Regions from separate parts of the Exiguobacterium sp. U13-1 genome, predicted to be linked through region 1. Evidence: riboswitches for the same ligand, from Rfam matches in the RefSeq annotation. Region 1 holds a riboswitch; the other holds the start of a gene.

Region 1 (16,115 bases):
CTGGAAACGCCAATGAAATCCCAGTCATCTTCAAGTGATGATTGGTAGACGTCATTGTTTTTTATGGACGTCACGCAACCGGTCCATCCACGGCTCATTGAATTTATCCGACGTACTCCAACCTTTGATGATCGTATCGAGATTGTACATCGTCGTATCCTGCTTCAACGCCTTCTGCTCCACGAGTTTTGCGTCGAGATCAAAGCTATCCGGCGTCTTCTCGCCGGCAATTTTCTTAGCCAGTAATCGCATGTCCGTTTGTCCAATCAAGAATGGATCTACCGCACTCGTCGAGACCCAGTTACTGCCCTTTTCACGCATCAAGTTGATGTCCTGATTCGAGACATCGATCGAGATCAACGGAATTTCTTGACGTTTATTATCCTTAAGCGATTTGTATGCCCCTTTTGCGACTTCGTCCCATGCTCCCCAAACCGCATCAATGCTTCCTTTCGGGTATTTCGCGAGAATCGCATTCATCTTCGTTGCGATATCCCCTTGGACGTCTTGGAAGTTTGTCGGTCCAACCGTCTCAAGCGTTTTGATTTTGCCATCTGCTTCGTACGTCTTATAGATTTCCTGACGACGATCGAGTGGGGCAAAACCTGGTCCGAACCACAGTTTGATGACACGGACCGGCTTTTTGTCCGTCACCTTCGTCACTTCATCGAGCGATAGCTTCGCGAGTTGATGATCGTTTTGGAACGTTTCCGTCACACCTTTTAGCGCCGTTCCTTTTTTCTTCGTGACCGTATCGAACGTCACGACCTTCAGTCCTTTATCGACCGCCGGTTTGATCATGTCATAGGCGTAGTCTTCCTTGCCGTGCGAGATGATGAGCCCATCATAATCTTGCTGAATCGCTTGCGCGACAAGCTCCTTGAACTTGACGTCGTTCCCTTCTGAAATGAACGTGCTGACTTTAAAGCCGAGTGCTTCCCCTTCACTTCGTGCGCCATCAAGGAATTGTTTCGTATGGTCGTCCGATGCCAGGTTGCGGATGACGGCGATCTTGACGTCCGATTGAACCCCTTTTGGTACATCCTTGACGACCTTCGTCGTCGTCGCTTCTCCATTCGCACAAGCCGCTAGTAACAGTGCCGGTGCTAGGACGGCGTAAGCTAATTTTTTCATGACATATCTCCTTATCCGAGGGGTTGAAGCCCTGTTAATTGTTCAATCGTTTCTTCATTTGGTTGCGTGATGACACCGAGTTCCGTGATGATGCCCGTGATTAATGTGTGTGGTGTGACATCAAACGCTGGGTTGAAGACAGCGACTCCCGCTGGTGCTGTCGCGACACCTTGGATTGCCGTCACTTCCTGCGGATCACGCTCTTCGATTTCAATCGCTTCACCGGAAACGAGCGAGAAGTCGAACGTCGAGAGTGGTGCCGCGACGTAAAACGGAATATCGAAGGCTTGCGCGAGCAATGCCAATTGGAATGTTCCGATTTTATTCGCTGTATCCCCATTTCGTGTAATCCGGTCAGCACCGACGATGATCGCGTCGATTTGTTTTTCTTTCAACGTATGAGCGACCATGTTGTCCGTGATCAATGTGACATCGATGCCGGCACGTTGCAGCTCCCATGTTGTCAGCCGTGCCCCCTGCAGTAACGGTCGCGTCTCACTCGCAAAAACGGATAATTCAATGCCACGTTCTTTTGCGATATAGAACGGCGCAAGTGCCGTTCCGTAAGCAGCAGTCGCAATCGATCCAGCATTACAAATCGTTAGGATCCGGTCGCCTGACTGGAACAACTCCAACGCATGAATCCCGATTTGACGTGACGTCTGCGCATCCTGGTCATATAAGGCGACTGTTCGTTTTTCCAACCGTTCACGGATCTCTTCTACCGACGTTCCGTCTTGAATGATTGGATTCAATTGATCGAGGACATTTCGTAAGTTGACGGCCGTCGGTCGTGTCGCGAGTAACGTCGCTGATGTCTCAAGCAAAGCTTGCTTATAGATCGACAGTTCTGCTTCAAACCGGTACGCTTCCTGAACGAGTACGAATCCACCGAATAGGCTGATCGCAGGTGCGCCCCGGACACGCAATTGTTTGATTGCCTCAACTGCTTGCGCAAGATCAGTAATGACTTCATAGTGTTCTTCCTGCGGTAGACGTGTCTGATCAAGAATCGTCAAGACACGGTCTTCGTAACGGATACTTTGAACAAATGCACTCATCGGCTTAACTCCTCCGTTACGTCAAAGTTTCGTAAATCATCAAATGTCCGGCATTCTGTCCGACGTTTGATTAACGCTGCTCCTAGACGGAGGGCGTGACGTTTTCGCTCTAAGCGTTCCGTCGTTGAATCGATTGATTCTAAATCAGCGACTGGTGCGAGACCGATCGTCCGCCGAATCAATTCGCAACCGGCAAAGCCAAGGGCATCCTGTAAAATCGTACTCAGTACATCATCAACAAGTCCCGATGCCTGGAATGGTTCGACGGCTTCCCGTTCCCATAAGGCACGGAACGTTGAAGCAAACGTCAGCCAGAACGTATCGATGTCCTTGATTCTTGCGTCACGTCGTGTAGGGTAATCTGGATATGCCGCGAAGAAAAGATGGGCGATGAATTGCCCGACATCGAATCCGAATGGACCATAGAAGGCGAATTCTGGATCGATGACTTTCGTTTCCGTCGCCGAAGCGAAGATGCTTCCTGTATGTAGATCGCCGTGTAGCAACGCATCCCCTTTCGTGATGAAGAGTGCTTCGAGTTTTGCGACTTCGCGTTTTAACTCATCGTCTGCCCAAAGACGTGCCACTTCTTCCTCCAGTCCGGCTTCAATCTCGTTCGTCTCCGCGTCATGAAACGGATCTGTGAAGATCAGTTTTTCTGTGATATCGCACAAATCTGGATTGTAGTACGTTCGAGCAACACGTTTCTTTTCAACCGGACCAAGCGCAAAGTCCGATGTATGGAATAAAGTCCGAGCGAGATAAGAACCGATATGTTCCGCAAGCAACGGATACTGTTCACCCGCGAGCAGTCCAGTCCGAACGATCGTCAGATGTGAAAGATCTTCCATGACCGTATACGCCTCTTCGTGACTAGCATGAAAAACACGTGGTACGAACGGCACGGCATGCCGGGCGAATTCACGGAGTGCGGATTGCTCAATCCACGCCCGCTCGAGCGATAATGGCCAGCTCTCACCGACGACTTTTGCGTACGGGAGTGCTTGTTTTAGAATCAATCGATGTTCACCTTCTCGAATTCGGAAGACGAGGTTAAGATTCCCATCGCCAATCTCTTCTGCTTCGACGGCTCCGTCGCCGATCAGTCCTAATGAGCGGACCCGTTCAATCGCGTCCTGTTCTGTGAATGCTTTGTATGTCATCTCAGTTTCCCCCTAATGTAATACACGAAAAAGCGCCTCTTTTCGTCATCGAAAAGAGGCGCAGGAAAGTCACTGCGTCCTCTTATCTCTCAGACGAAACGTCTGTTGGATGTAGCACCGTGCCTAGTGGTCGGTTGCTGCGGCGTCATCGGGCCAATTCCCTCTGCCAACTCGCGATAAGAGTCGTATGTAGTTGTCGTGTGTGATATTGATTTGAATCTTACGCAATCGACTTCCTCGCTGTCAAATCGAAATCAAGCAGAAATCGATATCGTTTTCATGCCATATATAGAAAGAGTATTTTCAAAAAAATAAATTTTCTAAAAATAATTTGACAAGTGACGATTCTCATGTAAAAATTGCAATTAGATTTCACAATTTCATCCAATTCTTATCAAGAGCAGACGGAGGGACAAGCCCTACGATGTCGCAGCAACCGACCTTTTGGCACGGTGCTAATTCTTGCAGCTACTAAGCTGACAGATAAGAGTCCACGTTCGAATTATTCATGGTCTCTTGTCACTGACGAGAGACCATTTTTTTGTTGAAGGAGGAAAGACATGGCTTATATCACTGCTACTTATCAATTGACTGCCCGTGATCGACTCGAGCAACGCGCTGAACAACTCGCGCTTGGTCTGACAGTCGGTTCTTGGACGGAACTGAATCATCTCGAACAACAACAACTCGCCTCGTTCAAAGGGGAAGTCGTACATACCGAAGAGCGCGATGGCAAAGGATATATCACGATTCGTTATCCGGAACATAACGTGTCGCGCGACTTTTCTGCGATTCTGACGACCGTCTTCGGGAAACTCTCACTCGACGGTGAAATCAAACTAACGGAATTGCTATTACCCGATACATTTACGTCGGACTTTCCAGGTGCGAAATTCGGGATCGAAGGGGTCCGCTCCTTGATCGGTGTCGAAGATCGCCCATTATTAATGAGCATCTTCAAAGGAGTCATCGGACGGGATTTATCGTTCCTTCGTGATCAACTCGAAGGACAACTCGCTGGTGGGATTGACCTCGTCAAAGACGATGAGATCCTATACGACAATCCGTTGACACCGACGATTGACCGGGCACGAATCGGACGTGAGGTCATCGATGCTCACTTCCACCGGACCGGTAAACGTGCGTTATATGCGATCACACTCAGTGGTCCCGTCTTTACGCTCAAGGATCAAGCCAAGCGATTGATTGATGCTGGAGCGACCGCATTCTTGCTGAATACCTTCACATACGGACTCGACGTCTTACGCGAACTGGCGAGTGATCCGGAAATCAACGTTCCGATCTTCAATCATCCAGCATATAGCGGTGCGTTGATCGCTAGCCCGAATCACGGAGTCGCAGCTCCTGTCTTACTCGGCACATTACCGCGTGCTGCTGGAGCAGACTTGACGCTATTCCCGTCTCCTTACGGCAATGTCGCTTTGCCAAAGGATGTCGCTCGTGGCATCGCGGTCGAAGCGACCCGTCTCGGTCAGACGAAATCGATCTTCCCGGTTCCTTCAGCTGGTATTCATCCTGGACTCGTCGCTCAACTCGTACGGGACTTCGGTATCGATTCCGTCATCAACGCCGGCGGCGGCGTACATGGTCATCCGCAAGGTGCTGCGGCTGGTGTCATTGCTTTCCGTCAGGCACTCGATGCGGCACTCGCAAATGAATCCCTATCGGCGGCAGCATCGCGTCATGAAGAATTACGGATCGCCCTCGACGCTTGGGGGATCAAGTCATGACCGTACGGATTCTTTGTGACTTCGACGGTACGGTGACGACGCAGGATAACATCATCGCACTCATGCAGGCATTTGCGCCAGCGAGTGACTTCGAACCGTTGAAACGCGGCGTACTCGACCGGACGCTATCGATTCAGAGTGGCGTCGGGCAAATGTTCGCACTTCTGTCATCTGATGGGAAAACGTCTTATCTTGACTTTTTATTGGAGCGCGCCGTTATTCGCGACGGATTTTCGGAGTTACTTCAGTACAGTCGTCGTCAAGGAATCGATTTTTCGATCGTCAGCGGTGGAATGGACTTTTTCGTCGAACCAATCTTAGCGCCATTCCTTGAACAAGAACAGATTTACTGTAACGTCGCCGATTTCAGTGGTCCATTCGTCCATATCGATTGGCCAAACGCCTGCGATGCCCATTGCACGAACGGGTGCGGCTGTTGTAAAACATCCGTTGCCCGGACATTGCGTAAAGACGGTGACATCATCATCGTCATCGGCGACTCGGTGACGGACTTCGAACTCGCGAAACAAGCAGATCGTGTCTATGCCCGTGATTATCTGATCACGTTGTGTGAAGAAAACGATATCGCCTATACACCGTTTGAGACGTTCCACGATATCGTTCATGATTTAACACGAACGGAGGTGACAACATGACATTCATGCGACGGTATGAAGAGCTACGCGCCATCAAACAAGAGCTTGCGGCGCGCGATTGGTTCCCTGGTACGAGTGGCAATCTCGCCATTCGGACGTCCGGTGTTCCGGTTGAATTCCTTGTGACGGCAAGCGGAAAAGATAAACGGCAGACGACTCCTGACGACTTCGTTCATGTCGATGCGACCGGTCAATTAATCGGTGAGCAATCCGGGCGTCCTTCCGCTGAGACATTGCTCCATGTCGAGGTGTTCAATCGAACGGACGCTGGTTGTTCCCTGCATGTCCATACGATTGCGAACAATGTGATTTCGGAACTCTATGGCGATCAAGGCAGTATCACCTTTTCCGGACAGGAAATCATCAAGGCACTCGGTAAGTGGGAAGAAGATGCAACGGTCACGGTGCCGATCATTCCAAATCATGCGGACATCCCGACACTTGCCGCTGCTTTTGCACCGCATGTCACAGCAGACAGTGGTGCCGTCCTGATCCGCAATCACGGGATCACAGTCTGGGCACCGACCGCCTTTGAAGCAAAGAAACACCTCGAAGCCTTCGAGTTTTTATTCAATTACACGTTGACGTTGCAATCATGCCGTCAATCCATTCATTAAAAGGAGGAATTATCTCATGGCAACAGTCTTATTCCAAGAAACAAACACACGGTATACGGATCAAACGGAAGTCGCTGACTTCCTTGCGTCACGCGGCGTTCTTTACGAACAGTGGGACGTTTCGAAACTTCCAGCGCCTCTCGTTGAGAACTTCACACTGACGGATGCAGACAAACAAACGATTCTCGATACGTTCGCTCCCGAAATCAAAGACGTATCAGAACGTCGTGGGTATCAGACAGCTGATATCATCTCACTTTCGGATACGACACCGAACCTTGATGAGTTGCTCGTCAACTTCCAGAAAGAACATCATCACACGGATGATGAAGTTCGTTTCATCGTCAGCGGTCATGGCGTCTTCGCGATCAAAGACGAAGAAGTCGGCTACTATAACATCGAACTCAATCCTGGTGATTTAATCTCCGTTCCTGTTAACACACGCCACTACTTTACGCTTCAAGACGATCGTAAAGTCGTCGCTGTTCGGATCTTCGTCACGACAGACGGCTGGGTTCCGATTTACGAGAATGAGACGTCAACGGTCTCTTAAGATCGATAAAAGCGCTGTTTTCCTTCATATGAAGGGAATCAGTGCTTTTCTTATCGCACAAACATATCACTACATTGATACGTAACCGATATAATGAAGGAAAAGCGATGAGGAAGTGAGCGTCATGCATATTCGTCCCGTAACGGAACACGACTTACCAGCGATTCTTGCCATCTATAACGAAGGCATTGAAGATCGGATCGCAACGCTTGAAACCGACCAAAAGGACTTATCCTTCATGACCCAATGGTATGCGGAACGCACCGATCGATATGCCGGATATGTCGCTGAAGATGACACAGGTGTCCTCGGCTTCATTTCCCTCGATCCGTATAATCCGCGTCCTGTCTACGCATCCGTCGGTGAGATTTCGGTTTATATCACCCGGACTCATCGTGGACAAGGGATTGGCACACGTTTGCTTGAAACGGCTGAGCAACACGCCCGTGATCATCAGATGCATAAACTCATTCTCTTCACCTTCCCATTCAATAAAATCGGACAAAAACTCTATATCCGCTCCGGGTTCCGGATCGTCGGAACGTTTAAGGAGCAAGGACAGTTGAACGGTGAATATGTCGACGTCATGGCGATGGAGAAACGCTTGCGATAGGATTCATTGAATGCCAGACGGGGAATAGTTAATCCGAGTCATTGAGAGAGGATGAACCTAATGGATATTCAACAAATTCGTAATGCAACACTCGTTGTCACGTATGCCAATCAAGTCTTATTGATTGATCCGTTCCTCGGCGAAAAAGGCAGCTTGCCTCCCTTCGGTCAAACACCAAATGCCGTCGCTAATCCACTCGTCGACTTACCGGTCGATGTCAACACACTGCTCGATCCTGACGCTGTCTTCGTCACGCATCTGCATGCCGATCATTTCGATGATGCTGCAAAACAACTTCTACCCAAGCATTTGCCACTCTATGCGCAGCAAGAAGAAGACGCGCAGCACATTCGAGAAGCCGGCTTCACGAACGTTTCTTCCTTCGATTCCGGTGTAACGATCGGTGATATCCAGGTCCATCGAACAGGTGGACAGCATGGTGTCGGTGAAATCGGCGAACGGATGGGACGTGTGTCTGGGCTCGTCCTCACCCATCCGGACGAACCAACACTTTATATCGCCGGTGATACGATCTGGTGCGACGAGGTCGCGCATGCAATCGAACAACATACACCCGATATCATCGTCGTCAACAGTGGCGCCGCCCAGTTCTTGACCGGAGAGCCGATCACGATGTCACAGCGTGATCTCCTTGCCGTACACGAAGCGGCGGCGGAAGCGACGATCATCGTCTCGCACCTCGAGTCCGTCAACCACTGTCTCTTGCGACGTGATATGATTGCTGACTTTTTAGCCGCCTTCCACCTTTCTGCCCATTTCCTGATTCCAGAGGATGGCGAAACGATGTCATTTTAAGAACAGTAACCTTCACTAAAAAAAAGTCCTGCTTTTCGAGTAAAAATCGAAAGCAGGACTTCTTTTTGTTATGGAATGACAAGACCTAACAAGCGAGCAAAGGCGACTGCTTGCTCTTCCGTAATGACGGCACCTGGTAAAAATCGCGGATCAATCGTAATACCAGAGAGTTCCGTCTGCCGGAGATCGAGACCTTTTAACGGTGTTTCAATCCACTGGCTATCGGTAAGCCGGACCGCTTCGAGTTTCCACTGGGTCGGTTTCACTTCGAAGAACTGCGCTTCTTTCATCGTCGTTTCGCTCCAGTGTTGGTGACGGACCGTACTGCGAATGAACTGTGCGTAATCCGCAAGTCCTTCCTGAATCGTCAAATGGTCCAGCGTACAATCTTCGAACTGAACACCCGTCATCCGGCATCCGACGAAGGATACACGGTGAAAACGAGTTTCTTGGAAGTGACATCCCGTTAAGTCACACTGCTCAAAATGGATATCTTCGAACGAGCCACGGTCAAAGGTGAGATTCGCGAACGAGACATTTTGAAAACACACTTGATAGGCATCGATACGTTCTGTCAGTTCACTTGGCATCGACTCTTTCTCATAACGCGCTCCTTTCAGATACGGGTCATCGATTTCGACTTGATCGAAGGTCTCTAGCTGAAGCGTTTTCGGTAATTCTGGTAAACGGATATTGGTCTCTTTCAATGAAGGTTCCCCCTTTTTTCTCACCCTTAGTGTATCAAACTTCTTTTATATGAGGGAAAATCGTTCGAATTCCCCTTTTTCCAACAGTTTTTATTTTGAGACACTTTGAGACCATGCTATAGTCAAGGAAACCAAAATAAGAACATACGTTCTTTTATGTAAAGGAGTGATTCAGATGTTTCCTTCCGTCGTTTTACCACAAGATAAACGGATTTTTTGCGTCGACAGTGTGTCCTTCTACGCCAGCTGTGAATGCCAGTATCGCAATCTCCCTCCCTTGACGACACGCCTAGCGGTCGTCTCCGATTTAAAACGAAGCGGATCCGTCATTCTCGCTGCCACCCCTGCCTTAAAAGCACTAGGAATCAAGACAGCCGGTCGACTATATGAAATCGAGCAATTGCCATACGCTGTTCGTCGCACGATTCAACTTGTCGAACCACGCATGCTCGCTTATATGAAGACGTCAATTCGTGTCCTTGATGTCCTGCACCAATTCGCCCCACCTGAAGCGATCCGCGTCTATTCGATTGACGAAAGCTTCATTGACATGACCGGAACCGATCGCCTATTTGGTTCCGACCTGCAAGCTGCCCTCAAAATTAAAGAAGCGATCCTGAAACAGACCGGCATCCACGTCCGGATCGGGATTGGTCCAAATAACGTCATCGCGAAACTGACCCTTGATTTAATCGGGAAAAAAGAAGGCATCGCGCGATGTGGATATGCCGACGTCGCACGACGTCTTCATGATTTTCCGATTCGGAAGATGTGGGGGGTCGGACACCGTATGGAACAACATCTGCAGATGATGGGGATTGAAACAATCGGTGATCTTGCCATGCGCCCTGTCGAAGAGTTGCACGAACGATTCGGTGTCATCGGTGCCGAACTATGGCACCACGCTTGGGGTCTTGACGCGTCACCGACACTTCTTGCGCCTCGTCATCTGTTCGAGAAAGCCCCTCAACGGACGATCGGACACGGTGTGACCTTAATGCAGGACTATTATCAGTTCGAAAGCATTCGGAATGTGCTCAATGAACTCGTGCAGGATGTTGCCGCACGTTGTCGCTTTTCGAATCAAGTCGGCTGGACCGTTCACATCGGCGTCCGCTATTCTCGAAACGTCGTCCGAAGTGGTTTCTCCCGTCAAGTGCGGTTGCCTTATCCGACATCCGATGAACGAATCATTCTGCGTCACGTCTTACAATTATTCGAACCGAATTGGCTCGACGGAGAACCTGTTCGTTTTTTATCCGTCGCAGTGGGACATTTGACTGCCGATCAAGGCACCTTACAGTTGTCTTTGTTCGAGGATAATACGCGACTCTGGAAACGGCGACGTTTATTAAAAGCAATGGATGTTGTCAATCTTCGCTATGGAAAAGGGACGATTCGCCTCGCTGTCTCGTTTCTTGATACGAGTGTCGCCAAACGTCGTCTTCGTTTCGTCGGCGGTCATCCAGGAGGTGATCTTCATGACAGCGTATCGTGATCGAGGAAATTTAAAATGGATTCCTTTTCTCATGCCGGAACATTTGCAACTGTTGCGGGAATATTATGTCCAGATGCATCAGCTCGACTTGCCTGAAATTGATGAACAGTTGCAAGAATCATGGCACTTTCTGCTTCAAGAAGCTTTAATAGAAGGAAACGAACTTGAAATCACGTATTATAAGGAAAGTAGCTACGTGACGGTCGTCGGTTTCGTGGAACGACTAGAACCCGAACGTTCCGTTCTCTTTCTGCGCGGACGTGAAGTCATTGAAATTCCCTTCACACGAATCGTCCGGATCGAAAACGGGTAAGCTCTCATACAGATGGATGCTTTAAATCGTGCCCGGAAAGAAGGAATAGTCATGTTGGATTGGTTTACTTCCCTCCCCGTCGTCGTGCAAGCATTGCTTGCCGGAATGATGACGTGGGGGTTAACCGCACTTGGTGCGGCACTCGTCTTCGTCTTTACGACGATTGAAAAACGCGTCATGAACATGATGCTCGGTTTTGCTGCTGGCGTCATGATTGCCGCATCATTTTGGTCGCTGCTTGCTCCTGCGATCGAGTTCACGGAGCAGGATGGTGGAATCGCTTGGATTCCTGCCGCCATCGGTTTTCTCGCCGGTGGATTTTTCGTCCGTCTCCTCGACTTCGTTACACCGCATTTGCACTTATCCGCACCACTCGAGACAGCGGAAGGTCCTTCGACAGGACTCAAGAAAACGACGTTGCTGTTTCTTGCGATCACGTTGCACAACATTCCCGAAGGTCTTGCGATTGGTGTCGCTTTCGGTGCCGCCGCCTTGAACATGGACGGGGCGACCGTCGCCGGTGCCTTGACCCTCGCACTCGGTATTGGCATTCAGAACATGCCGGAGGGAGCTGCCCTATCGATCCCATTACGCGGTGAAGGGATGTCGCGCCGGCGCGCCTTTCATTACGGTCAATTGTCAGCGATCGTCGAACCGATTGCCGCGATGGTTGGAGCGGCTGCCGTCTTCTTCGTTCAACCGCTTCTACCGTATGCGTTATCCTTCGCCGCTGGTGCGATGATTTTCGTCGTCGTCGAAGAATTGATTCCGGAATCACAAGCAGAGAACGGATCCGATTTAGCAACACTTGGTCTGATGGTCGGTTTTACTGTCATGATGATTCTTGACGTCGCTTTAGGATGAGCCTGTTGCAAAACGAGTAGTGGACGATACCGTCTCCTGCTCGTTTTTCTTTTTGTAGATCCAGGCATATTCCAGTGAAACCAATCGATTTGAAGTTTTTCTGACCTTGTGTCCTAACAGAAAGATTTCCTTTTCTTTCATACTGTTTTAGTATGAATGGAAATGATCGAATTTCCTGATCTATCCGATGAAATCTAAATCCATGTATTATCTTATCCAAACGAATTTAAATCGTACAACGCGTCTTACACATCCAATCGTCTCTCAGACCTGCGCCCGATATTCCAATTAGTTCTATCTCACAAGAATAAAACATGATATGTTTTTACATAGCACATCATATAGAAGGAGATTACCATGACAATCATTGAACTTTTAAAAGCGCTCTTGCTCGGTTTCGTCGAAGGGATGACGGAATTTGCACCAGTCTCTTCCACAGGTCATATGATCATCGTTGATGACATGTGGTTACAAACAACGGAATTTCTCGGTAAATATTCCGCAAACACCTTTAAGATCGTCATCCAGCTCGGATCGATTCTTGCGGTCATTGTCGTCTTTTGGAAACGCCTCTTTAGCCTGATCGGTTTATATAAAATCGAAGGAGAACACGACGCATCAGGGACACACAAGTTAAAGCTACGTCACGTCTTGATCGGTCTTCTACCAGCTGCGGTTCTCGGGTTGTTATTCGAAGACTTCATCGATGAGAACCTCTTCTCGATTGAAACGGTCATCATCGGTCTTGCTGTCGGTGCCCTCTTAATGATCGCAGCCGATAAACTCGGACCAAAGGAACCGAAAACAACATCGCTTGATCAGATTACATATCGCCAAGCAGCACTCGTCGGTCTGTTCCAATGTATTTCCCTTTGGCCTGGCTTCTCCCGCTCCGGTTCAACGATTTCCGGAGGGGTCTTCCTCGGGATGAATCACCGGACGGCAGCTGACTTTACATTCATCATGGCTGTACCGATCATGTTCGGTGCTAGTTTCCTCTCGCTCGTTAAGAACTGGGATAATATTAATCCAGGCGACTTCGGTTTCTATGCCGTCGGTTTCGTTGCGTCGTTCGTGTTTGCCCTCTTATCGATTCGCTTCTTCCTGAAGCTGATCAACAAGATCAAACTCGTTCCGTTCGCGATCTATCGTCTCGTCTTGGCAGCCGTATTAGCTGTCATCGTCTACATGTAAGTCCTAACCGTTAGCTATTTTAGCTGACGGTTTTTTATTTTTTTGAAACTAATTCACTCGGTTAAGGGTATATAGGGATGAGACATACTTAAAGGAGTGAACGCCATATGGCACGCAGAAGTCGGAGTCGATCAAAACTCCCATTAATCATCGGAGTCGTTGTCGTCGTCGTGATTGCCTTTTTAGCAATCGGACAATACAACAGCCTCGTCAATGTAGAAGAAGATGTATCGAATAAATGGTCACAAGTCGATAACCAGATCAAGCGTCGTGCGGATTTAATTCCGAACCTCGTCGAAACCGTCAAAGGTGTCGCAGGTCAAGAAGAAAAAGTCTACGGAAAAGTCGCTGAAGCTCAAGCTGGTCTTGCGCGCGCTGCGTCAACCGAGCAGCGGATTGAAGCCGACCAACAAGTCACGTCTTCGCTTCGCGGATTGATTGCCTTGCAGACGACTTATCCAGAACTAAAATCAAGCGAACGATTCCAATCCTTGATGGACACGCTGGAAGGAACAGAAAATCGTCTTGGGATCGCTCGCAAGGATTACAACGATGCCGTGACGCTTTATAACAAAAAACGTCGGAGCTTCCCAACGGCACTCTACGCATCCGCCTTCGGATTCGAGAAAAAACCATATTACGAGATTTCAGACAGCGACCGAGAAAATCCGACTGTCGACTTTAACAGTGATTCGAAATGATTCGGCGGTGGACGCGACTTCTATTGAGCGCGTTCCTCGTCTTCTTCCTCTTCGTTCCGACAGCTAGTGCCGTTTCAGAACGAACGGGAGCAACGTTCTTCATTCAGGATGATGCTCAGCTGCTCACCCCTTCGGAAGAAGCCGAACTCGCGCAACTCGGTCAAGAACTCGAACAATATACGACGGCACAAGTCGTCCTCAAGACGGTTCCCGATCTAAAGGGACAGGATTTAAGCTCTTACGCCAATGAAACGTTTCGGCGCCAAGGCATCGGTCAAGAAGGAAAAGACAATGGTGTTCTTGTCGTCGTCGCTCCGAATGAAAAGGATCGCCAATTCCGGATCGAGGTCGGTTATAAACTTGAAGGGATTCTGACAGACATCACAGCCGGACGTATCCTCGATCAATATGCGGTTCCTTACAAGGAAAACGGTGAGTATGGAAAAGCAGCGTCCGAAACGTATAAAGCGGTCGTCAGTGTCATTTCAAAGGATCAGTCACTTGAATCACAGGATCCTCCGAAAACACAAAATGACGACGGACTTCCACTTTGGACGAAGATTCTGATCGGTGCTGGATTACTGATCTTATTGTTCCTCGATATGAAGTTCACCGGTGGTATGTTCTTCTTTGCAATTTTGAACATCTTCTCCGCGATCATGCGTGGTGGCGGTGGAAATGGTGGCAGTCGCGGTGGTGGCGGAAGTTCCGGCGGTGGTGGCGCCGAACGTTAGAAAAGGAGTCATTTTTCATGAGGATCATCTTAGGGTATTACCTCCTCCTGACACTCATCGGATTTGTCTCGATGTGGCAGGATAAACGTCGGGCGCGGCAACATGCTTACCGAACACCCGAAGCGACACTATTGACGATTGCTTTCCTCGGTGGTGCGCTCGGTTCTTGGATTGGTATGTACACAGTTCGGCACAAGACACGGAAAGCGAAGTTCCAATGGCTCGTTCCAATAGCCGCTATCTTGCATCTCGCTTTCTGGTTTGTTTACACTTCACAATAAAAGAATGTAACCGATAGAGAAGAGAACGTACGGAAATGTGTCCGTCGTCCCTTCTCTTTTTTGTATGAGGTCAATGATTATGAAGAATAGGTTTAATTTCTTTTTCTCTTAGGGTAAAGAATTTAACCAATTTAATAAATACATCTTTTTTCGATGTATTGAGAGGTGGACATCCCTTTATGTGGCATCCTTGCGCCGAATGTACGACATCAATCCGTTTTGTTGAAGCGGGAGCACTCCATATCCAATCACCAACGCCAGAAATCTATTCCTATCAATCGTTCGAACAGCTCGAACAGTTATTGACATCACTCTTACGTGTAGCGGATTATCCGGTCTCGTGTCGCGCCACACAATCACGTTACGTGACAGCACCCATCCTAGCTTCAGCACTTCTAGAACAACTGAAGCATCGGTCAGCGATCGATTTCATCCAGCATGGGGTCATGACGAGCCATCTACAACCGATTTATGATATCCAGCGCAACGTGCTCGTCGCGAACGAAGCCTTATTGCGAGCAGCAGATGATAACACGCCTATCTCGCCTGGTGTCTTGTTTTCGACGGCCTCGAAGATGGGACTTCATTCCCGTCTTGATCAGCGGGCGCGTGAAGAAGCCATCCGTGCGACGCATCATATCGGTGGCACAACAAAAACGTTCATCAACTTTCTCCCTTCGACGATCTATAATCCGGAGTACTGCCTGCGCCATACGTTTGAGATTGTCGAACGTTATCAAGTCGATCCGAGTCGGCTCGTCTTCGAAGTCGTCGAAACGGAAAAAATTGAAGACGTCAACCATTTGAAACACGTCTTCGAACAGTATAAGAAGCAAGGCATTCAAGTAGCACTGGACGATGTCGGCGCTGGTTTCTCGACACTCGATATGTTGTCCTTGCTTCAACCGGATTATATTAAAATTGATCGTTCCTTCATCGATCACTGCGATACGAACTCAGAAAACGAAGCCTTTTTACGAAAAGCCCGTCATCTGACACGAGAAATGGGAATTCAAATCTTAGCGGAAGGCATCGAACGGCAAGAAGAACTCGATCTTTGCCGCGAACTCGGCTTTGATCTTGGTCAAGGATACTTACTCGGTCGCCCTGCTCCTTATGCTCGCTTTGCAAAAGCACAATAAAATACGCACATGGACCGTCTGATGATTCGGTCCATGTGCGTATTTTTATGTTAAGTCGTCGAAACAGAAACCGTCTCGTTACGTGTGATAGCATCCACTAGTTGTTCTGCTGACACGATCGGACGCAACAGACGGCATAGTTCCTCTTGCGCTGTCCGTAAAGCAAGTGTTTCGACGACATCGAGCGATAATTCGAAATCTGCGAGTGCCGTCGGCTGCTCTTGTGCAAGAAGATAGTCACGCAACTCTACATAATCATCATCATGTCCGAGTAGCTTTTCCTGAACAAGTAGTCCGTAACCGACCTTACTCCCATG
Region 2 (16,115 bases), 530 kb from region 1:
ATAGAACGTTTCGTACTTCGCGCGATCTTCACGCAAGAGGGCTTCAAGTTGTGTCTTGATCTTACTTTGGATGTTTTTCGCGATCAGCTTCAATTGACGATCGTGTTGTAGAAGTTCACGCGAGATGTTGAGCGATAAGTCCTCCGAGTCGACCATTCCTTTGACGAAACTGAAATGGTCCGGCAGCAAGTCACTGCATTTTTCCATGATCAAGACACCATTCGCATAAAGCTCGAGACCTTTTTCAAATTCCTTCGAATAATAATCGTACGGTGCCTGCTCCGGAATGAATAAGATCGATTGATAACGAACGGCACCATCGACACTGATATGAATGTGTTTTGCCGGTGTGTCAAAACCATACCGCTTCTCTTGGTAGAAGTTCGTATAGTCCTTGTCTGTCAATTCCCGTTTGTTCTTCCGCCAGATCGGCACCATGCTGTTGATCGTCTTGACGACTTCGACCTCTTCCGTCTCATCACTGCCTTCGATTGGCTGACGTTCGAGTTCCTTCATCTCGATCGGATAACGGATGAAGTCCGAGTATTTTTTGATGATACTGCGCAAACGATATGTCTCGAGGTATTCGTCATACGATTCTTCTTCCTCGTTCGCCTTGATGTGGAGCGTAATCTCCGTTCCGACGGTTTCTTTGTCGACCTCCTCGATCGTATAACCTTCGACACCACGAGATTCCCATTTATAAGCGACTGCACTGCCGAACGGTTTCGTAACGACGGTGACGACGTCTGCGACCATGAATGCAGAATAGAATCCGACACCGAATTGACCAATGATATCATGACCATCTTGTGCCTCGTTCTCTGCCTTGAAGGCAAGCGATCCACTCTTCGCGATCGTACCGAGATTCTCTTCTAGTTCTTCTTTCGTCATTCCGATTCCCGTATCACGAATGATCAGTTGACGCGCTTCTTTGTTTGGTTCAATCGTAATTTTGTAGTGTTCCTTCTCGAACGAAATCGTCTCGTCCGTCAATGCTTTATAGTACATCTTATCCATGGCGTCACTTGCATTCGAGATCAATTCGCGCAGGAAAATCTCCTTATGCGTATAGATGGAATGAATCATCATCTCCAGCAATCGTTTTGATTCCGCCTTAAATTGTTTCGTTTCCATGCTCATTCTGCCTCCCTTTTTTAGCACTCAATCATATAGAGTGCTAATTCATCTCCTATTATTAGGGAGTTCGAAATATCTGTCAATCTCCTTTTTCACTGTATGTCGCGACTTTTTCAAAGACAATCTCTCCAATTTGACGTAAGTGCTCTGCTGACCCGTAGGTGCCATGACTGACGCCGTTTTCATCCTTTCGATTACCGAGACCGATGAACTGCTCACTTGGTTTGAAGTGGAGCCCGACAACGGGTACCTGAAATCGTGACGAGACGCCGACTTGAAAAATCGCGTCCGGATAATCCGTCGGTCGATAGATCGTCCAATCGATGTCTGGTTCAAGCTTCGCAAATCGTTCCGTGTGTTCCTTCCCGAGCAGGATGATTCCTTTTATCGAAAACAGTTCGAGCAGGCGTAACAAAAATGTCTGACCGAACGGACTATCTTCCAACACTCTGCGTTCTTTGATTGCTCCCATGTAGTGGTGTGTCGGAAACGGGAAAAAATCCAAGTGAATGACTGGATCAAACGTCTTCTCGTAAAACGACGCACCCAATCCATTCAAGAATCCTTCGAGCTTACCGCCACCTGGTCGACCGAACCAGGTTCGGTACACATTTGGTTGTTTGAAGTAACGATTGAAGCGTCGGATCGATTCCGTCAATGTCTCTTCTTGTAAATACGCATTCCACGTCATGGATTGTGGACGTATGAAAAGTGGACCTTGCTCGTCAAATCGTAATGCACCTGTTCGGTCTAAAAACTGTGATCGGGATGGGTTCGTCGCGATCGTTACCCAACTGCTACGCGTCGCATCACCAAACCAGAGGACAGGTGTCGTTTGGTCGATCAATTCACTTGCAAATGCACTCTTCTCGAGTGTCATTTGGTACTGGACGGCTTCGTGTAATAATTTTTTGGCAAGATGCCATTGATCGGATGTCAGCGTTCTCATCTCCCTTTTTACAGCGATTGTGCTGTTGTAGATGTACCCCCTATCCACCAACACTAGACGCATCGATGGGTTTAATCTCTATTTCTCCGGGAATGTTTCATAAGGTGAACGATATGACTTGGGAGGGATTTAGCAATGGGTAGACTCGATCAAAAAGTAGCTGTCATTACCGGCTCGGCAACAGGGATTGGACAAGCGACCGCCCTTGTCTTCGCAGAACAGGGAGCAACGGTCATCTGTGCCGATGTCTCACTTGAAAAAGCACAACAAACAGTAGAACAGATTACACAACACGGTGGAAAAGCGGAAGCCGTCCATGTTGACGTCTCAGACGTCGAGAGTGTCGAGCAACTTGCGAAGCACATCAAAGAGACATACGGTACGGTCGACGTCCTCTTCAATAATGCCGGAATCGATGAACAAGGCGGGAAAGTCCATGAGTATCCCATCGATCTCTTCGATCGGATCATCGCGGTCGACTTGCGCGGTACATTCCTCGTCAGTAAATTCTTGATTCCACTCATGCTTGATAACGGTGGTTCAATCATCAATACATCATCGATGTCTGGTCGTGCAGCTGACTTGAACCGGTCCGGTTATAACGCAGCGAAAGGCGGGATTGCGAACTTCACACGCGCGATGGCAATCGATTATGCGCGTCATGGCATTCGTGTCAATTCGTTGTCGCCAGGAACAATCGAAACACCACTCATCGATACACTTGTTGGTGAAAAAGAAAAAGAGCAAGGTAAACAGTTCCGCGATGCGAACGCTTGGATCACACCACTCGGACGACTCGGTAAACCACGCGAGATGGCAACGGTCGCCCTCTTCCTTGCTTCTAACGACAGCTCATATGTCACAGGTGAGGACATCACAGCAGACGGCGGTATCATGGCTTATACATGGCCGGGAGAGATGTTAATCGATTCGAAATGGAAAGACGAAGCAGAAAAAAGTGAATGAGCAAGGTACGGTGTAACCCTCTGGTTGCACCGTTTTCTTTTATCTCAAGACGTTCAGCCCCGTAAATTATTTTACGAATTCGTTTACCTCCCTGAAGTATTTTTATCAGGGTACAGGATAGGTAAAGGGGGAAATACTTATGCAAACAGCAATTACTTACTTACAACGGTGTCTTCAAATTCCAAGCGTCAACCCAATGGACGGAGAAGAAGTCGTCGCACGTTATGTGTACGATGTACTGGTTGATCATCAGATCTCGACAGAATGGATTGAAGTCTCACCAAAACGAATCTGTCTCGTCGCGATCGTTCCTGCGAGCGAGGAATTTTCACGTCCTGCTGTACTCGGATTATCTGGTCATCTCGATACGGTTCCTGTCCAAGGAGACGGCTGGACGAAAGATCCATACGGTGGTGAAATCGAAGACGGACGCATTTATGGTCGTGGGGCTTCAGATATGAAATCAGGTGTCATGGCGATGGTGCAAGCGCTCATTCAATACAAGGAACGTCAAAACCGTCCGAACACCGTCAAACTTCTGATTACATCCGATGAAGAGAATGGAATGACAGGAGCTCGTCATTTGACCGAACAAGGGTATGCGGATGATTTAGATGCTCTACTAATCACAGAACCGACGAGTGGGATGATCGGTTATGCACAAAAAGGTGTCGTCGGGATCGAAGTGACATGCCGCGGGAAAAGTGCACACAGTTCTGCCCCGCAACTGGGACGTAATGCGATTGATGACATGTATCGTGTCATTCAGGAAGTGAAATCGGAACGCTTCTCGATCACGACGAATCATCACTCGGCACTCGGTCCGGTCGTAGCGTCAATCACATCGATTTCAGGAGGCGAGGGACCAAACGTCGTTCCGAGTCAGGCTTCGTTTTATATGGATATCCGGACGATTCCTGGATTCGGTCGAGCGGACGTACTTGCTGCCTTTACGGATATTGAGCGTCGACTTGTTGCAGAAGATCCCGACTTTGACATGAGCGTGACCGTCATTAAGGATATTCCTTCTTGTGAAACCGATGAACAAGCACCTTTCTTACAACAGGTCGCAGATACGATGGAACAGGTCAGCGGCGTGACACCACGAAAAATCGCCATCCCAGGTGGAACGGATGGTGCGATGTTCAGCCAAGCGAAAAAAGCATTTCCGATTGCGATTGCTTCTTTCCATGATTTTCGTCTCGCGCATCAAGTCGATGAGTCGATTCCGTTATCCGAGTATGAACAAACGATTGCGTTTTGCTTCAACTTGATCAACACACCATTACATCAATCACTTCCATCGCTTTAAATAAAAAAGGAACGACTTTCGGGTGCAATACCTAAAGTCGTTCCTTTTACTTTTACTGTGTTTAGTTTAGTACACACCAAGCTGTGCCAACGCCTCACTTAAATAACTTTGATCACTACGAAACTCTTGACTTGTTCGTCCGTCAGACCAACTGATGAAAACACGACCAAGCCGGTCATATCGTAAACGGAGACGAATCACGCCCTGCTCGAATACGACTTCACCGTGTAACGACTCATGGACGCGAGCAAAGGCACGGATGAACAGATCATATTCGTCAAATGAAACTGAAATGTTGCGTTCACTATCTTGTTCCTTCATCTGAATCGTTAGTTCTTCTTGTGTTGGATAGACGTGTAAGATGTCCCATGATACACTGCCTTCTTCTCCTCGAAACACGATGCGATGCTTCATTCGATTTCCACCTCTGAGCCACAGGATATTTACTAGCACTTCTCGAAAGTAAAAGTAACTGGTATCGTCTTAATCCGAAAGGAGTCTGCTTATGTCTGATACGCCAAAGACAGGTCCTATCGAACAGTCCGTTGATGTCTTTCTGGCACAAGTCGAACCGCCACTACGTCAAGCAGATGGTATCACATTACGTCAGTTCTTCGAAGATGTCACGAAATACGAAGCCGTCCTTTGGGGTTCATCCTTGATTGGTTTTGGTTCCTACCATTATCGCTATGCCTCTGGTCGCGAGGGCGACAGCTTTTATGTCGGCTTTTCTCCGCGCAAGACGAATCTCGTCCTTTATCTCGCGCTTGGTGAAGACGAAATCTCAGAACGACTACTTGCCCGTCTCGGTACGTATCGACGCGGTAAATCCTGCCTCTACGTAAAACGACTGACTGACATCGATTTAGACGTACTTCGGGAAATGATCGAGCACTCGATCCGCACGTTAAGAGACAGGTACCCTTCTTGATTTCAATCAAAAACAGCCGAAGCAGATTCGCTTCGGCTGTTTTTTTAAAATTAATGTCCGCCTTCCGTCCGATCGATATGGCAAATGTGTTTGAGATTGACCCCGATGATGATGACGGATAAGAGGACAAAGCCACTTCCGACATAAAACGGTAGGTTTGCGTTGAAGATTTCAGCCAATTTACCGGCCATGAATGGCGCGATGGCTGCCCCGAGAAAACGTAGGAAACTGTATGCCGCAGATGCTGTCGAACGTTCGACAGGTGCTGCGTCCATGACAGCTGTCGTGATGAGCGTGTTGTTATTCCCAAGCACGGCTCCCGCTAAGATGACACAGACGATGACGACGGCTGGTGTTTCCGTGAAGATCCCCATTAATAGAAGCAAGATTGCGAATGTGATCAACATCATGACCATCGCTTTGATTGTTCCGAACCATTGTTTCAGTTTCGGAGCCGTTAAGACCGATGTGATCGCAAGCAACATTCCCCAACCGAGGAAAACGAATCCGAGTCCTTGCGCTGGTAGTTTCATGACGAATGGTGCATAGGCCATGATTGTAAAGAACCCAACGTTATAAAGTGCCGCCACGATCCCGAGCGTCAAGAGTGAACGATGCTTCATCGCTTGAAACGGTGCATTTAATGATAACTTCTGTTTCGGTGCGACAGATGCTGCTGGTTTTGGCATCAAGAAGAGCAAGACGAGGAATGCGATGACCATGATTGTCGCAACACCCATGAATGGAGCGCGCCATGTGATTGAACCGAGCGTTCCACCTAACAATGGTCCAATCGAAATCCCGAGACCAACGGCTGCTTCATATAAAATGATCGCTTTTGCTGTTCCGCCTGATGATAGCGAAACGATCGCAGCGAGTGCTGTTGCGACGAACAAAGCGTTCCCAAGTCCCCATCCCCCGCGTAACGCGACGAGCGTCCAAATGCTGTCTGCTTGCGAAGCAAAACCAGCAACGATTGCGATGACGGCAATCCCGAGCATCAATGTTCCTTTTTGACCAATCCGTGATGAGATCGCGCCTGTAATTAACATCGCGAATGCCATGACGGCGTTATAACTTGTAAATAAGAGCGTTACTTCACTTTTTGACGCTTCTAAATTCTCGGCAATCGTCGGTAAGACAGGATTGACGAGCCCCATTCCCATGAATGCTGTAATACTGGCGAAAAAGACTGCCCAGACAGCAACCGGTTGATGGAATAATCCATGTTTGCTTTCTGCTAATACCGTTTCCGGCTCAAGCGTCGTTGTTTTTTCAGCAAGTGCCATAGTGTCCCTTCTTTCTATTGAATGTGTTACATGAACTGTTTAAACGAATGGCGAATGACGTCGCCTCGACTAATAATCCCAACAAGACGTCCTGCTTGAAGGATTGGAAGCTTTTTGATCCGTTTTGCGCCAAGTGTCGCCGCAATCTCTTCCATTTCGGTGTCAGCGTCCGCTGTTACGACTTTCCGGCGTGCCAGTTCCATGACAGGTCGGTTCAAGATATGACGAATCCGGTCTTCATAATCTTCTTCGTCTCCTTTGATGACATCTACATATAAGAATGTATCGACGATGATGTCCTTGTGTTTTCCGATCGCGCGCATGATATCTCCGTCACTGATATATCCGACGACTTCTTGCTCAGCATTGATGACAGGAACGCCGCTAATACCAGACTGAATGAATCGTTCGATGACCGTCCGAATCAGATCTGTATCGTTTACCGTGATGACTTCTTGTTTCATCGACTCATTAGCTTTCATCTGAATTCTCCTTTGTCGTTCGTTTCTCATATAAAAAGTTGTATGATACAATTAAAAGAACAAAAATGATTGTATAATACAACTACAACTCTGTCAAGCCTCCTGCTTTTCGGATTGACAGCTTATCCACATTGGGTAATCATGAGGGACAGAGAGACTTTTTTGAAAGGGGAGATACCCGATGTCTCAACAAGCACTCGAAACCATTGAATTGGAGTTAGCGATCCTGATCCGGCGCTTGACGACAGCGACGGCAGACAATCGTAATTTGGATCGTGCTTCCTACCTGTTACTGCGACAATTAGCGGATTCCGGTAAGGTCGGTGTTAAAACACTTGCCCGTGAACTTCAGCTTGATGTCTCGACCGTCAGTCGCCAAGCTGCGGCACTCGATCAGAAGCAACTTGTTGAAAAAGTAAAAGATCCGACAGATGGACGTGCCTTCTTCTATCACATCACAGATAAAGGACAAGAAGAGCTCACGATTTACCGGACAGCGCGCCTCGCGAGCATCGAACGTCTCCTGACGGACTGGCCATCGGATGATGCCGAAGATTTTGGACGCCTGCTCCAACAATTTAATCGTGCCTTGCGCGAACGATAACGGAATCACACCATTAAAAAAACGGATGCGAAATCAATCGATTTCGCGTCCGTTTTTTCGTCATTATTCATGATGTATGAGTAACCTGACAAACCGAACGAATTTGTGCGATGTGTTCAGGTGACGTTCGGCAACAACCACCGATCAATCGTGCCCCTGCCTCATACCATGTCTTCGCGACGGTTTGGAACGACGTACACTGATTCGTACCCGACCATGTTTTTGCGACCGGATCATAGACCTCACCAGAGTTCGGATAGACGATGATTGGCACGTCCGTCAACGCCTTGACGTGACGGATAAAGTCAGTCGCGTAAGATGCCGGAAAACAATTTGCACCGATTGCTGCCAGTTGCGGGTGTTGTCCAACCGTCTCAATACACGTCGCAAGTGCCGTTCCTTCACTGATATGTGTCGCATCTTGAAGCGAGAACGTCAGCCAAGCAGACACTTCTGGGTACGCTTCAAGTATCCGGAACAACACGACCGCTTCCTCGAGCGACGGAATCGTCTCGAATGCCAGCAGATCCGCTCCTGCTTCAATCAACGCTTCGATACGTGGTCTGTGAAAGGCTTCTAGCACATCTGCTGACACCCCGTAATGACCGCGATACTCAGAGCCATCTGCTAAGTAGGCACCATAAGGACCCACTGATCCCGCGATTAATGCGTCACTCTTTCCGCTACGCGAGCGTGCATTTTGCGCCAAGGTGACTGTTTTTCGAATCAGCGCCTGTGCTTCCTCTGTCTTAATATGACGTTGCTTGAATCCTTCAATACTTGCTTGATAGCTTGAAGTGATGGCAACATCGGCACCTACTTCAAAGTAGTCACGATGGACGTGTTCGATCTGTTCCGGTGCTTCGATTAAGAGACGTGCTGACCAAAGCGGGTCGTTCAGGTCGAATCCCTTCTGTTCAAGTTCGGTTGCAAGGGCACCATCTAAAATGAGAAAGGGAACTTCCTGTAATCGTTGATCAACTGGATTTTTGATTCGGGACATCTTCAACACTCCGTTTCTGAGAAGAATTCGTGAACGCATGAACGACATAACAGATCACGATGAATGGAATACCACAGTACAAGGCAATGCGTTGGGTCGGATCAAATCCGATACCAATCAGGGAAATCAAACAAACGACGAAAGCAACGATCGGGACGAATGGAAAGAGTGGTGTGCGATAGACCAATTCGTCGACCGTATGCCCTTCACGGAGGAATTGTTTCCGGAAGCGATACTGGGCAACGCTGATACTCATCCAAACGACGACGACAGCGAGACCGGAAATCGAGACGAGCGCAATATAGACACTTCCTGCTGCATAGATGCTAGACAGCAAGGCAAGTCCTCCGCCAAGCATGCTGAACAATACGGCTCGTAGTGGCACCCCATTTGGCGTCACCTGGGCGAAGAAGCGTGGAATCATGCGTTCGTTCGCAAGCGACCAGAGCATCCGAGAGGCGGCGTAAAGTCCAGAGTTCGCTGCCGACAAGATCGCTGTCAAAATGACGAAGTTCATCACGTCTGCTGCGTAAGGAATTCCGATTCGTTCAAACACGGCGACGAACGGACTTTCGAGTACGCCTTTCCCTTCCGTTGGCAACAAGACGGCTAACACGATGATCGTACCGACGAAAAAGAGAACCAGTCGTAAAATCGTCGTCCGGATCGCAAGCGGAATCGTCCGTTTCGGATCGACTGCTTCACCTGCTGCTACACCGATCAGTTCCGTTCCCGAGTAAGCAAAGTTCACGGCAAGCATCGTCATGAAGATGACGAAAGCGCCATTTGGGAACAACCCGCCTTCGGTTAACGAAGAAAAGAATGGAGCCGGACTACCATCTTGCAGTGGAATGAAGCCGACGATCGCTCCCGCACCAAGTAAAATGAAAGCAATGATCGTCACGACCTTAATCGCTGAAAACCAAAACTCGACTTCAGCGAACACGCGGACCTTCAAGACGTTGATACCAAGGATCATCGCAGCGAATAAGGCGCTGAACACCCACACCGGAATCGACGGGAACCAACGTTGCATCAAAATACCTGCTGCCGTGAATTCTGAACCAAGGGCGACCGTCCACGTCAGCCAGTAGAGCCAGGCGACTGTGTAACCGGTACCGGGTCCGATGTAATTCGTTGCGTATTTATGAAATGAACCGGTTTCCGGCATGTGCACGGCGAGTTCACCGAGACTTAACATAACTAAGTAGACGACGACTGCCCCAATCAAATACGACAAAATCGTCCCGACCCGTCCTGCTTGTTCTAACGTATAACCTGTACTTAAAAACAATCCTGTTCCAATGACACCACCTAACGACAGCATAATCAGATGACGTGATTCCATCTTGCGTCGAAAAGCCCCACTCGTTTTCATGAATTCGTTTCCTCCTCATTCCACCTATTTCAAACAAAAAACGCATCCTCACGGATGCGTCGGTCGACAATTCGGAAATCTTATCGATCGGGTGCAGCACCCGCAGGAATTAGCACAGTATCTTTCGACCTGTTGCTGAGGTTTCATAGGGCCAGTCCCTCCACCTCTCTGGATAAGTATGTAATTGTTCCTAACCCTATCAAGTCTTTTTCGAATTGTCAACACAATTCAGAATACTTCTACCCAAAAAACATTCCGCATCGTATCGTTCCGGAATGTTTGGAGGTCTTATTTTTTGGCGAATAAATCCGCTGTTTTCAAGGCTGCACGAACCGCTTTCCGGTTCAATGTCCCTTGCTGATGTTTCATTTTCTTCGTTTGGGCAGCCAGTTGCGCTTTGAGCGCCGCAATCTCTTGATCCTTTTGAGCCGTTCCTGTTTGTTTCTGCAATGCTTTGATTTTCTTATCTTTTTCAGCTAATTGTGCTTTTGTTTGTTTTTGCGCATCCGCAATCTTCTTCTCTTGTTCCGGGAAGAACCGTTCGAAACGGGCGACTGCTTCTTCAAGACTTACGCCAGAAATCGGCTGGACTGGTGGGAGCAACTCAGTTTGCGCCATTTGACGGTCAAACGGTACATTCTCAGGATAGTTCGTCTCTTGATAGATATGCTCAAGATCATTCACGTTCAAGAAGTCAACGAAGTTGTCGAAGTTACGCGCTTGAACACGTGCTGGACTTTGGAAGTCAGCGTTGGCTACGATGTCGGATAATTGTGTATCCGCTTTGATGTCGTTCGCCCAAATGTGCGTCAATTGATGGTAATCCGTCAATTCGCGCATCCGTGCATCTTTTGGAATGAGGATACTCGGCGTACCCGCAAGCGTCGCTGTGATGTTTCCGTGCAAGCGCGCACCAAAACTAAGGTCTGCTTGTCCGATGAAATCGAACCATGTCTGTGCGTTCAAGAAGAAACGGACCCGATCATTCATATAAGCAGGATCCGACATCTTCACCGGATAGTTCGTCACTGAAAGATCTGCGATCGGGTGCGTTCCTGTGTACGTTAACTTCAGTTCCTTCATCCACTGGGGAATGAAGTAATGATTCGGGTATTCTTCCATTCCGCGTGTAATGAAATCAAGGACGTTTTGTGGAGCCAAACGTGACGAGTTGACCGTAATCATCGACTCAGGTGTGATGTTCGTTTCACGGATGTGCAAGTCGCGACCAAACGCGTACATCGAAGGACATCCAATGACACGATGATCGATCCCTTCGCGGAAACCAAGACGTGTTAAGTATTTCGATGTGATCTCTCCGCGAAGACCAAGCATGCTTGAGCGCTCGAGAACGGCACTGACGAATGCTTTAACATCTTCATCGAATGGGAATCCACCATCTAAGTCTGGTTCAAACGGTGCACGTAATCCTACACCGATGACGACGACTGGAATCTTTAATTTTTTGATGAGACGTGTATATTTCCGTAACGTCGGTACGAATTCTTTTCGGAATGCGTCCGCTAACGGAATGACATAAAGATCAAAGTTGGCATTGATTTCGTCTGCCCGTTCTTCGTCGTAATAGTAATAGTCAGGTGTAATCGTCGTACCTTCTGTCATCAACGTCCGAAAGATACTGTATTGATAGATAAGATTTCCAACGTTTCCTCCAATGGAATTATGTTTCATCAAATAAGGAGCATCGAACTGTTCGAATGGTGTCATACCTGCACGAATAATAATACGTTTCATAATGGATAAACTTCCCCTCTCGTCTGCTTCATTCGTCCTCGCAAGAAAAAAAATACGGAAAAATATATTATCAGTTTTTTTCAATCTCATTAAGAATAGATGAATTTTATTTCGGAAGTCAACGATTCCTAAGGGAAACAGGTCTTTCGTCATCAAAACGAAACATTTGCATTACTCCATAATTTTTCTAAAATAGAAAAATGTAACTATTTAATCGTTTTGAGATACATGCGCAGATTCGCTTCGACTAATTTCAAGGCATTCATCTGATCAGTCGTAGAAGGCTTCAATAACGCACTGAAAAAATGTTCCACTTCGACGGGCTGACCCTTTTCCATGTCCCGTAACATCGACGATTTCATCGTGTTTTCCATTCCATGCATCTGTTTCAACAGCACCGCTTCTACATCGTCATTAAAGACTGCGCCTTGTTCTTCCATCGCCTGTTTCGCTTCCTTCATGACGTCTAGGATCATTTGACGCCCGACAGCTTCTTGCCGAATCGGACCAATAGCTGAGCGAAATAGCGTCGTCACGCCGGCGAATGTCGAAATGAAGAGATACTTTTGCCACATGTCATCCATGATATGCATCGAGTACATCATTGGTGCCTTCGCTTTCGCAAAACACGCTGCGATCTCCTCTAGACGCGCTGTTGGTTTACCGGTTCGTGAACCAAACAACAGCCGATGGGACGGGCTTGTCTGTAAAATGCGCCCTTCTGCATCAAGCGTCGACTCAATGAAGCAAAGACCTCCTAGTACTCGATCTTCTCCAAAGACTTCTGTTAACCGTCGTATGTGTTGCATGCCGTTCAACAAAGGAATGATGTACGTCTCGCTCGAAACGAATGGCGCAAGGTCCTGTAGGACGTCATCTAAGTGATAGGCTTTCGTCGAAAGCAAGATGACATCAAATGCACGATCCGGTCGCATGTCTCGTGTTATCAACTGAGGTGTAATCGCGATATCACCATGAGGACTAGTGATGTGTAGTCCTGTTTTTTGTAGTTGTTCATATCGATTCGGACGGACAAGGAAGGTCACCTGTTCTCCTTGCTCAGCAAGACGACCTCCGAAATATCCTCCAACTGCCCCTGCACCTACAACTAACATGTTCATATGTACTACCTCCTCCTTACCCGTTCTGTGCGTTGCTTACTCCTTCACCCTAACATATTTGGAACCGATTTCCTGGTTTCTGCGTGGATCGATTCGTTTTAAGTTAAGCGTTTGCATTTTAGAAAAAAACGTATATACTAACTTGTATACAAGTATACTCACTTTAGAAATCAGGTGATTCCATGTCAGAACTGTTATACCCCTTGAAGTGGTTAGCAAAAGCTTCCGCCGGAGATCGTGTCGCACACGAGCTACGGATGCGCATCATTTCAGGAAAGATTGAAAGCGGTACCATTTTATCTGAGAACAAATTAGCCTCTGATTTTTCAGTCAGTCGCTCGCCTGTCCGCGATGCGTTAAAGGTCCTTGCATCCGAACAATTGATTCGTCTCGAGCGAATGGGAGCGGTCGTCGTCGGTTTGTCCGAGCGCGACATTCAGGAAATCTATGATGTCCGGCTACTCATCGAAACGTTCGTCTTCGAACGACTCGTTAAGATCGAACGGTCTGAACTTGTCCGTGAACTCAGTAAGATTCTCGAAATGATGAAGGTTGCCATCAAATATAAGGATGCCGATGAATTCTCCTTCCAGGACGTACTTTTTCATGAAACGATCATCCGCTCGATTGATCATGGATATGTCAGCATGATTTGGCAAAATCTCAAACCGGTCATGGAAAGTTTCATCCTCCTATCGATGCGGGTACGATTCGAGGAAGACATCGAAGACTTCGAACGCATCCTCGCGAACCACGCCTTGTACATTGAAGCGATCGAGACAGGGGATCGTGAACGGATGGTCGCTTCCTTACATCAGAACTTTGATGACGTCCAGGAAGTCGAAGATCTCTGGAAAACGCAACAAATGATGTCGAAAGGAGTCGATTCACATGACTGAATACATGTTAGGCGTCGATATCGGAACGACGAGTACGAAAGCGGTCTTATTTACGACAAAAGGAGAGGTCATCGGACAAACGAACGTCGGTTACCCGCTCCATACACCGAACCGCTCGACGGCGGAGCAGGATCCGGAAGAAATTTTTGATGCTGTACTCGAAGCCATCCGTTTGATCACGAAGCGTTATCCGAGCATGTCACCGAAGTTCGTCGCGTTCAGTAGTGCCATGCACAGTTTGATCGCAATGGACGCACAGCATCAACCATTGACTGCCTGCATCACGTGGGCAGACAGTCGGAGTGAAGCATGGTCGAACAAGATCAAGGAACAATATGGTCTATCGATCTATCACCGGACCGGGACACCGATCCACCCGATGTCACCGCTCAGCAAAATCAGTTGGCTCGTCGAAGATCGTCCGGAGCTCCACGCTCAAACGAAAAAATATGTCGGGATCAAGGAGTTCGTGTTCCAAAGACTGTTCGGCAGATATGTCATTGACCACTCTCTTGCTTCAGCAACCGGTCTCTTCAATATTCATGAATTAGGCTGGGATACGGGCGCGTTACACGTTGCTGGCATCGATGCGAGCTACTTATCAGAGCCGGTACCGACGACGACGTCATGTACTGGACTGAATGCCGATTACGCACGACAAATGGGACTTTCCATCGATACGCCGTTCCTAGTCGGTGCCAGTGATGGTGTCCTTTCTAACTTAGGTGTTAACGCGATTCGTAAAGGGGAAATTGCGATCACGATCGGGACAAGCGGCGCCATCCGAACGATTATTGATCGTCCACAGACCGATGAAAAAGGACGAACGTTCTGTTACGCCCTGACCGAGGACCACTGGGTCATCGGTGGTCCTGTCAACAATGGCGGAATGGTCTTACGGTGGATCCGAGATGAACTCGCTTCAGCAGAAGTCGAGACAGCAAAACGCCTCGGCATCGATCCGTACGCCGTCCTGACGAAGATTGCCGAACGCGTCCGTCCAGGATCCGACGGGCTATTGTTCCATCCTTACTTGTCCGGCGAACGAGCACCACTGTGGAATCCGGATGTCAGCGGTTCGTTCTTCGGTCTGACTCTCTCACACAAAAAAGAGCATATGATCCGGGCAGCACTAGAGGGTGTCATCTACAATCTGTATACCGTCTTCCTCGCCCTCGTCGAGTGCATGGATGGTCCCGTGACACGGATTCAGGCAACAGGTGGCTTTGCCCGGTCTGAAGTCTGGCGCCAAATGATGGCGGACATCTTCGAGTCGGAAGTCGTCATTCCGGAAAGTTTCGAAAGTTCATGTCTCGGTGCTTGTATTCTCGGACTGTATGCGACTGGGGAAGTCGATTCGTTCGAAGTCGTCTCCGAGATGATCGGGGAAACACATCGCCATGTACCAAATGAAGAAGCGATGCATGAATACCGTCAGCTCTTACCAATTTTCATTAGTCTGGCCCGGACATTGTCCGAGGATCACAAACGAATCGCTTCGTATCAACGGAGTTTGATTCAAGAAGAAAACTAACATAATCTTTTGGGGGAAGTCATCATGCCATTAGTCATCGTAGGAATTGGGATCGTTGCGTTGCTCGTTCTCATCATGGGGTTGAAATTAAATACGTTTGTCTCACTCATCATCGTTTCCTTTGGCGTTGCATTACTGCTCGGCATGCCGCTCGATCAGATCGTCAAGACGATTGAAGCCGGTATCGGCGGAACGCTTGGTCACCTCGCACTAATCTTTGGTCTTGGTGCGATGCTTGGAAAGCTGATCGCTGACGCCGGGGGGGCGCAGCGAATCGCGATGACGCTTGTCGCCCGATTCGGGGAAAAGAACATCCAATGGGCGGTCGTCGTCGCTTCATTCATCATCGGGATCGCACTCTTCTTCGAAGTCGGACTCGTTCTTTTGATTCCAATCGTCTTTGCGATTTCACGTCAGCTCCGCGTCTCGATCCTATATCTCGGGATCCCGATGGTCGCAGCGCTGTCCGTCACGCACGGATTCTTACCGCCACACCCGGGTCCGACTGTCATCGCCGGGGAGTATAAAGCAAATATCGGGGAAGTCTTACTGTATGGTTTCATCGTTGCTGTTCCGACGGTCATCATCGCCGGTCCTATCTTTACAAAAATCGCCAAACGACTCGTTCCTGAATCGTTTACACGGACAGGAAACATCGCGTCACTCGGGGAACAAAAAGAATTTGATTTAGACGAGACACCAGGCTTCGGCATCAGTGTCTTCACGGCGATGCTACCGGTTCTTTTGATGTC

The links. A riboswitch is a leader RNA that binds a small molecule or an ion and turns the genes downstream of it on or off. The one in region 1 is predicted to bind S-adenosylmethionine.
Region 2: linked by a shared signal. The riboswitch ahead of ESP131_RS01900 (amino acid permease) and the one ahead of mtnK (S-methyl-5-thioribose kinase) in region 1 are both predicted to bind S-adenosylmethionine.

Annotation. Positions count from the first base shown of each region.
Region 1 is NZ_CP015731.1:883,531-899,645, reverse strand. Features, by position in the region: gene ESP131_RS04680 (sugar ABC transporter ATP-binding protein) at 1-55, opposite strand, end outside; gene ESP131_RS04675 (sugar ABC transporter substrate-binding protein) at 52-1,134, opposite strand; gene mtnA (S-methyl-5-thioribose-1-phosphate isomerase) at 1,146-2,195, opposite strand; gene mtnK (S-methyl-5-thioribose kinase) at 2,192-3,358, opposite strand; SAM riboswitch class I at 3,438-3,541, opposite strand; SAM riboswitch class I at 3,747-3,848, shown strand; gene ESP131_RS04660 (2,3-diketo-5-methylthiopentyl-1-phosphate enolase) at 3,919-5,109, shown strand; gene ESP131_RS04655 (2-hydroxy-3-keto-5-methylthiopentenyl-1-phosphate phosphatase) at 5,106-5,765, shown strand; gene ESP131_RS04650 (methylthioribulose 1-phosphate dehydratase) at 5,762-6,382, shown strand; gene ESP131_RS04645 (1,2-dihydroxy-3-keto-5-methylthiopentene dioxygenase) at 6,399-6,935, shown strand; gene ESP131_RS04640 (arsinothricin resistance N-acetyltransferase ArsN1 family A) at 7,060-7,548, shown strand; gene ESP131_RS04635 (MBL fold metallo-hydrolase) at 7,609-8,364, shown strand; gene ESP131_RS04630 (pentapeptide repeat-containing protein) at 8,433-9,071, opposite strand; gene ESP131_RS04625 (Y-family DNA polymerase) at 9,247-10,569, shown strand; gene ESP131_RS04620 (YolD-like family protein) at 10,553-10,882, shown strand; gene ESP131_RS04615 (ZIP family metal transporter) at 10,934-11,746, shown strand; gene ESP131_RS04610 (undecaprenyl-diphosphate phosphatase) at 12,104-12,940, shown strand; gene ESP131_RS04605 (LemA family protein) at 13,048-13,641, shown strand; gene ESP131_RS04600 (TPM domain-containing protein) at 13,638-14,375, shown strand; gene ESP131_RS04595 (DUF1294 domain-containing protein) at 14,393-14,656, shown strand; gene ESP131_RS04590 (EAL domain-containing protein) at 14,836-15,798, shown strand; gene ESP131_RS04585 (iron-containing alcohol dehydrogenase family protein) at 15,849-16,115, opposite strand, start outside.
Region 2 is NZ_CP015731.1:354,021-370,135, forward strand. Features, by position in the region: gene htpG (molecular chaperone HtpG) at 1-1,137, opposite strand, end outside; gene ESP131_RS01855 (hypothetical protein) at 1,220-2,089, opposite strand; gene ESP131_RS01860 (SDR family oxidoreductase) at 2,225-3,055, shown strand; gene ESP131_RS01865 (M20 family metallopeptidase) at 3,195-4,367, shown strand; gene ESP131_RS01870 (WapI family immunity protein) at 4,434-4,781, opposite strand; gene ESP131_RS01875 (DUF1801 domain-containing protein) at 4,873-5,298, shown strand; gene ESP131_RS01880 (MFS transporter) at 5,349-6,587, opposite strand; gene ESP131_RS01885 (CBS domain-containing protein) at 6,614-7,069, opposite strand; gene ESP131_RS01890 (MarR family winged helix-turn-helix transcriptional regulator) at 7,251-7,673, shown strand; gene mmuM (homocysteine S-methyltransferase) at 7,741-8,676, opposite strand; gene ESP131_RS01900 (amino acid permease) at 8,651-10,054, opposite strand; SAM riboswitch class I at 10,132-10,233, opposite strand; gene ESP131_RS01905 (polysaccharide pyruvyl transferase family protein) at 10,343-11,809, opposite strand; gene ESP131_RS01910 (ketopantoate reductase family protein) at 12,016-12,930, opposite strand; gene ESP131_RS01915 (GntR family transcriptional regulator) at 13,113-13,829, shown strand; gene gntK (gluconokinase) at 13,822-15,363, shown strand; gene ESP131_RS01925 (GntP family permease) at 15,388-16,115, shown strand, end outside.